Regions from separate parts of the Streptomyces sp. NPDC101237 genome, predicted to be linked through region 2. Evidence: riboswitches for the same ligand, from Rfam matches in the RefSeq annotation. Region 2 holds a riboswitch; each other region holds the start of a gene.
What was found. A riboswitch is a leader RNA that binds a small molecule or an ion and turns the genes downstream of it on or off. The one in region 2 is predicted to bind thiamine pyrophosphate.
Positions count from the first base shown of each region.

Region 1: it holds a riboswitch for thiamine pyrophosphate, as region 2 does, so the genes downstream of both, thiC (phosphomethylpyrimidine synthase ThiC) here and ACIRQ9_RS19785 (thiamine ABC transporter substrate binding subunit) in region 2, are expected to answer to the same signal.
Region 3: it holds a riboswitch for thiamine pyrophosphate, as region 2 does, so the genes downstream of both, thiO (glycine oxidase ThiO) here and ACIRQ9_RS19785 (thiamine ABC transporter substrate binding subunit) in region 2, are expected to answer to the same signal.

Region 1 covers NZ_JBIWNY010000001.1:274,403-276,661, forward strand. Annotated here, with positions in the region: gene thiC (phosphomethylpyrimidine synthase ThiC) at 1-1,289, opposite strand, end outside; TPP riboswitch at 1,282-1,459, opposite strand; gene ACIRQ9_RS01310 (YibE/F family protein) at 1,531-2,259, shown strand, end outside.
Region 2 covers NZ_JBIWNY010000012.1:51,223-53,481, reverse strand. Annotated here, with positions in the region: gene rlmN (23S rRNA (adenine(2503)-C(2))-methyltransferase RlmN) at 1-890, shown strand, start outside; TPP riboswitch at 908-1,015, shown strand; gene ACIRQ9_RS19785 (thiamine ABC transporter substrate binding subunit) at 1,092-2,162, shown strand; gene ACIRQ9_RS19780 (ABC transporter permease) at 2,198-2,259, shown strand, end outside.
Region 3 covers NZ_JBIWNY010000016.1:211,771-214,029, reverse strand. Annotated here, with positions in the region: gene ACIRQ9_RS24925 (thiazole synthase) at 1-4, opposite strand, end outside; gene thiS (sulfur carrier protein ThiS) at 8-208, opposite strand; gene thiO (glycine oxidase ThiO) at 205-1,374, opposite strand; TPP riboswitch at 1,372-1,483, opposite strand; gene ACIRQ9_RS24910 (NAD(P)/FAD-dependent oxidoreductase) at 1,612-2,259, shown strand, end outside.

The DNA.
Region 1 (2,259 bases), on a different contig from region 2:
AGCGTATAGAACGGAGCTTCATCGCAGATCTCCTGCTGAAGGTCGATGTTCTCCTTGATCTTGTGCATCGGGACGTGGCCCGGGCCCTCGATCATCGTCTGTACGTGGAAACGCCTGGCGATCCGGTTGAGTTCCCCGAGCGTGCGCAACTCCGCGAACTGGGCTTCGTCGTTGGCGTCGGCGATGGAGCCGGGGCGCAGGCCGTCGCCCAGTGAGTACGTGACGTCGTAGGCGGCGAGGATCTCGCAGAGTTCCTCGAAGTTCTCGTACAGGAACGATTCCTTGTGGTGGGCCAGGCACCAGGCCGCCATGATCGAACCGCCGCGCGAGACGATGCCGGTCTTGCGGTTGGCGGTGAGCGGCACGTACGGCAGCCGCACGCCCGCGTGGACGGTCATGTAGTCCACGCCCTGCTCGGCCTGTTCGATGACCGTGTCCTTGTAGATCTCCCAGGTCAGCTCCTCGGCCCGGCCGTCGACCTTCTCCAGGGCCTGATACAGCGGCACCGTGCCGATGGGGACGGGGGAGTTGCGCAGCACCCACTCGCGGGTGGTGTGGATGTTGCGGCCGGTGGAGAGGTCCATGACCGTGTCGGCTCCCCAGCGGGTCGCCCAGGTCATCTTCTCCACCTCCTCCTCGATGGAGGAGGTCACCGCGGAGTTGCCGATGTTGGCGTTGACCTTCACCAGGAACCGCTTGCCGATGATCATCGGCTCGATCTCCGGGTGGTTGACGTTGGCAGGCAGCACGGCCCGTCCCGCCGCGATCTCCTCACGGACGACCTCGGGGGAGACGTTCTCCCGGATGGCCACGTACTCCATCTCCGGAGTGACCTCACCCCGGCGGGCGTACGCCAGTTGCGTGACCGCCTCGCCCTCCCGGCCGCGGCGCGGCTGACGCGGACGGCCCGGGAAGACCGCGTCCAGGTTGCGCAGCCCGCCACGCGGCGCGGTGTGCTTGATCCCGTCGTCCTCGGGGCGGACGGGGCGGCCCGCGTACTCCCCGGTGTCCCCGCGGGCGATGATCCAGTTCTCCCGCAGCGGGGGCAGGCCCCTGCGCACGTCCGTCTCGACGAGCGGATCGGTGTACGGGCCGGAGGTGTCATAGAGCGTGACCGACTGGCCGTTGGTGAGGTGCACCTGACGGACCGGCACCCGGAGGTCGGGGCGCGAACCCTCGACGTACCCCTTGTGCCAGCCGATGGACTTCCCGGCCTCCGTGGACGGTTCACCCGAAACGGGCTGTTCGTCCTGACTGGAGGCAGGCGTGCGTACGTCCTTGTTGGTCATGAGACCTACTCCCTACGCCGGCATTACCCGGTAACAGGTTCGGCGGTCGACGCAGCGGCTTCCGTCGGGCGGCGTTTCCTGTGGAACATCACTCGTTCCACGTGAAACATCGCGAATACGGAGGTCAGCGCCCTCTCAGCCCGGTGCTCCGAGCTCCCGCGTGTGCAAAGGTGCCTCCACGCTAGCGTCAATTCGGGCGCGGTGAACAGGGGGCCCCTGTCGTTCTTGCGATGATCTGGCGGTGACCACGACACAGCAGCACCCCTATCCGCCCCCCGACCCGAGGCGTGGCAACGGCGCCGGGCAGGGCGGGGGAAACGGCCACGGGGGCCACGGTGCCGGTGACGGACTCGGCCACGGACCGGGGGGCCCGCACGACCACGGCCACGGACGGGATGGCGCCCACGGCCAGGGGCACGCCCATGCCCACGACGACGGCCACGGCCACGGACACCCTCCGGGTCAGGGTTCCGGCCAGGGTGGTTCCGGGGCAGGCGGCGGACACGGTCACTCGCACAGCCACGGCCCCGCCACGCCGGTCTCCAAGCACCTGCGCAAGGTCATCGCGGCGATCCTCATCCCCTTCACCGCCGCGGTCGTGGTCGGCCTCGTGGTGCTGTGGCCCGGCGGTGCTCCGCCGCACGAGCGCACGGGCGTCGGTTTCGACCGCCAGACCCAGCAGGCCACGGTGACGAAGGTCGTTCCGGTCAGCTGCAAGTCCGTCAACGCCTCCGGGGGCGGCTCGACCGCGGACACCTCCACCGGCGAGGGCGGCTCGGCGAGGCCGGAGGAGGACGGCAACTGCAAGAAGGCGACGGTCCGGGTCGGTACCGGAAAGGACACCGGCCGGACGTTCACCGAGATCGTGCAACCCGACCAGTCGCGGCAGTTGCACGAGGGCGAGAAGGTCGTGGTCGCCTACGAGCCCTCGGCACCGAGGGACCTGCAGTACTCGGTCACCGACGTGAAC
Region 2 (2,259 bases):
TGCGTGAGGCGCTGTTCCCGGAGCTGATGACCGTCGTCCGGCATCTGTCGACCGACGAGGGGACCACGCGCAAGACGCTGTGGCGGCTGTTCGACGGCACGCTCGTGGAGTCCGTGCTGATGCGCTACCCGGACCGGGTGACGATGTGCATCAGCTCACAGGCGGGGTGCGGGATGAACTGCCCGTTCTGCGCGACCGGGCAGGCGGGTCTGGACCGGAACCTGTCCACCGCGGAGATCGTCCACCAGATCGTGGACGGGATGCGGGCGCTCCGGGACGGGGACGTGCCCGGCGGTCCGGCGCGGCTCTCCAACATCGTGTTCATGGGCATGGGCGAGCCCCTGGCCAACTACAAGCGGGTCGTCACCGCCATCCGGGCGCTGACCGACCCGGCTCCGGACGGCCTGGGCCTCTCGCAGCGCGGGATCACCGTGTCGACGGTCGGGCTGGTGCCGGCGATCCACCGGTTCGCCGACGAGGGCCTCAAGTGCCGGCTGGCGATCTCCCTGCACGCGCCCGACGACGAACTGCGCGACACCCTCGTCCCCGTGAACACCCGGTGGAAGGTGCGCGAGGTCCTGGACGCCGGCTTCGAGTACGTCGAGAAGAGCGGCCGGCGGCTGTCCATCGAGTACGCCCTCATCCGTGACATCAACGACCAGGCGTGGCGCGGCGACCGGCTGGGCCGCCTGCTCAAGGGCAAGCCCGTGCACGTGAACCTGATCCCGCTGAACCCGACGCCGGGTTCCCAGTGGACGGCCTCGCGGCCCGAGGACGAGAAGGCCTTCGTCGAGGCGATCGCCGCGCACGGCGTACCCGTCACCGTCCGGGACACCCGTGGCCAGGAGATCGACGGAGCGTGCGGTCAGCTGGCGGCGACCGAGCGGTAGGATCTGGACACATCTTCATATTCCGACAGGGGAGCGCCACAGCGCTGAGAGTGCGGCAATCGGGCCGCAGACCCTCTGAACCTCGCCCAGGTCATTCTGGGTAGGAAGTTCGGTCATCACTCAAGCTGTTGTGCCCTGCCCGGGTGGTTCCACCGGGTGGGGCCGCGTCTCTTCCTGGTCCACCCCAGGAGGAAAACACCAGTGCACACCAAGACCTTCGTGTCCGCGGCCGTCGGACTCGGTCTGCTCACGCTGTCCGCGTGCGGGTCGTCCTCGGGCGCCCCGGCCGACTCCAAGACCGTCACCCTGGTCAGCCACGACTCGTGGGCCGTCTCCAAGAACGTGCTCAAGGACTTCGAGAAGCAGTCCGGCTACACGGTGCGCGTCCTCAAGGACGGCGACGCGGGCCAGGCCGTCAACAAGGCGATCCTCACCAAGGACAACCCGCAGGGCGACGTCTTGTTCGGCGTCGACAACACCCTGCTGTCCAGGGCGCTCGACAACGGCCTCTTCCAGCCGTACACGGCCAAGGGCCTCGACCGGGTCGGCACCGACTACCAGCTCGACGCCGGCAAGCACCGGGTGACGCCCGTCGACTACGGCGACATCTGCGTCAACTACGACAAGGCGTACTTCAGCGAGCACAAGCTGGCCCCGCCCGCCTCCTTCGCCGACCTGGTCAAGCCGCAGTACAAGAACCTCCTCGTCACGGAGAACGCGGCCACCTCCTCGCCGGGACTCGGCTTCCTGCTCGGCAGCGCCGCCCGGTACGGCGACGACGGCTGGCAGACCTACTGGAAGCAGCTCAAGGCCAACGGCGTGAAGGTCGTCGACGGCTGGGAGCAGGCCTACAACGAGGAGTTCTCCGGTTCGGCCGGCGGCCGTAAGGCCAAGGGCGACCGGCCGCTCGTCGTGTCGTACGCCTCCTCGCCGCCCGCCGAGGTCATCTACGCCGACCCGAAGCCGGGCACCGCGCCCACCGGCGTCGCGGCCGGCACCTGCTTCCGGCAGATCGAGTTCGCCGGGCTGCTGAGCAACGCCTCGAACTCCAAGGGCGGCAAGGCGTTCCTCGACTTCCTGGTCTCCAAGGAGTTCCAGGAGGACATGCCGCTGAACATGTTCGTCTACCCGGTGGTCGAGGGCGCGGGCGTGCCCGCCGAGTTCACCAAGTACGGTCCGGCCGCGAAGGCCCCCGAGACCATGGCGCCCGACAGGATCGCCGCCGACCGTGACCAGTGGGTCAAGGCGTGGACCTCGCTCGTACTCAAGTGACCGGCAGGCGCGCAGGCGCGGCGCGGCTCGGCCTGATGGCCGTGCCCGTCGCGTTCTTCGCCGTCTTCTTCGCCTGGCCGGTCGCGGCGATCGTCAG
Region 3 (2,259 bases), on a different contig from region 2:
CCATGGCTCAGCCTCCCTGTACGGCGGTCAGGACTTCCACGCGGTCACCTTCGGCGAGCGCCGTGCCCGGCCACTCGCCGCGCGGTACGACGGTCTCGTTGACCGCGGCGGCCACCCCGGACGGCGCGGCCGTCAGGGACCTCACGAGCGTGTCGAGAGCGGTGCCGGGGTCGATCTCCCGGCGCTCCCCGTTGACGGAGATGTTCATGCGGTCTGCTCCAGGAGTGCGCCGGGGACGGGGCCGAAACGCTTCGGCGTGAACGGGCGGGCCTCTTCCGGCAGCTCCCCGCCGGTCAGCACCTCCGCCATCACGTCTCCCGTGACGGGGGTGAGCAGCACCCCGTTGCGGTGGTGCCCGGTGGCCAGCAGCAGCCCGTCCAGGCGGGTCGGCCCGAGCAGCGGCGCGTTGTCGGGGGAGCCGGGGCGCAGCCCGGCCCGGGTCTCGGTCAGCGGCAGCTCGGTGATGCCGGGCACCAGCTCGTGCGCGTCGCGCAGCAGCTCGTACACCCCGCCCGCGGTGACCGTGGTGTCCCAGCCCAGTTCCTCGCTGGTCGCGCCGACCACCAGCTCGCCGTTCTCCCGGGGCACCAGGTAGAGATGGCCGCCGCGCACCACGGCCCGCACGGTCCGGCTGAGGAACGGCGCGTACCGGGCGGGCACGGTCAGCCGCAGCACCTGCCCCTTCACCGGCCGCACCGGTGGCAGCACGTCCTCGGGCACTCCCGCCAGCCGCCCGCTCAGGCTGCCGCCGGCGAGCACCACCCGGTCCGCGGCCAGCCGTTGCCCCGCGCGGGTGACGGCGCCGGTGGCCCGCTCCCGCACCACCGCCAGGCGCTCGGCCCAGTCGCGGTGGAAGACCACCCCGGCCCGCTCGCACGCGGTCACCAGCGCGGCCGCCAGCCGGCGCGGGTCGATCTGGTGGTCGCCGTCCACCCGCAGCCCGCCGCGCACACCCGGCGCCAGCATCGGCTCCAGGCGCCTGCACTCCCGCCCGGACAGCCAGACCGAGTCCAGCCCCGACCGCTGCTGGAGGGCGTGCAGGTCGCGCAGGTGCGCGCGGTCGTCGGCGTCCAGCGCGACCGCGAGCGTGCCGCAGCGCCGGTAGCCGAGGTCGTGGCCGGTCAGCTCGGTCAGCTCGGCGGCGAAGCCGGGATAGCGGCGGGCGGAGGCCAGGTTGAGCCCGAGCAGGGTCTGCTCGCCGTGGTGCAGTTCGGTGACCGCGGCCAGCATCCCCGCCGCGACCTGCGCGGCGCCGCCGCCGGGCGCGGGGTCGGCGACGGCGGTGGCGAGCCCGCGCTGCGCGGACCGCCAGGCCGTGACCAGGCCGATGATGCCGCCCCCGATGACGAGGACGTCGGACGTATGTGCGGACATGGGCGTCCAGCCCCTCCCTTCGCCGGCATGACCCGGATCAGGTTCGTACGGTCGGAGGCCGCCAGCCTCCCTCTCAGCCCGGTGCGTCCGGGCTCCCGCGTGTGCTTCCCGGCCACCCTAGCCCGCGCCGCCGCGCCCTCGTAAGACGGCCTGCCGGGCGGTGTGGAACAGGTCACTCAGCACGCCCGCTGACTGACTCTTTGTCAGGTGTCTATCGTTCTTGTCTATGGTGATCACGTGAGCGAGCAGACGCAGCGACGGAGCACGTCACAGACGCGACGCGTGGTCGTCGTCGGCGCGGGCATGGCCGGGGTGCAGACCGCCGTGGCCCTGCGCGAACAGGGCTTCGCCGGCACGGTGACCCTGATCGGCGCCGAACCGCACCAGCCCTACGACCGGCCGCCGCTCTCCAAGGCGGTGCTGCTCGGCAAGGCGGAGGGCTCCGCCTTCGAGGTGGACTTCGAGACGCTCGGCATCGAGCTGGCGCTGGGCCGCGACGCGCTCGGCGTGCGCCCCGCCGACCGCGAGCTGGACACCGAGGCCGGCCCGGTGCCCTACGACGTCCTGGTGCTCGCCACCGGCGCCGAGCCGGTCACGCTGCCGGGCACCGAGGGCGTGCCCGGCGTCCATCTGCTGCGCACCCTGGACGACGCCGAGCGGCTGCGGCCCGTGCTCGCCCGGCAGCACGACATCGTGGTCGTCGGCGCGGGCTGGATCGGCGCCGAGTTCACCACCGCGGCCCGCGAGGCGGGCTGCGCGGTGACCGTGGTGGAGGCCGCCGACCGGCCGCTCGCGGGAGCGCTCCCGGCCGAGGTGGCCGCGCCGATGGCCGCCTGGTACGCCGACAGCGGGGCCGACCTGCGCACGCACACGCGCGTGGCGCGC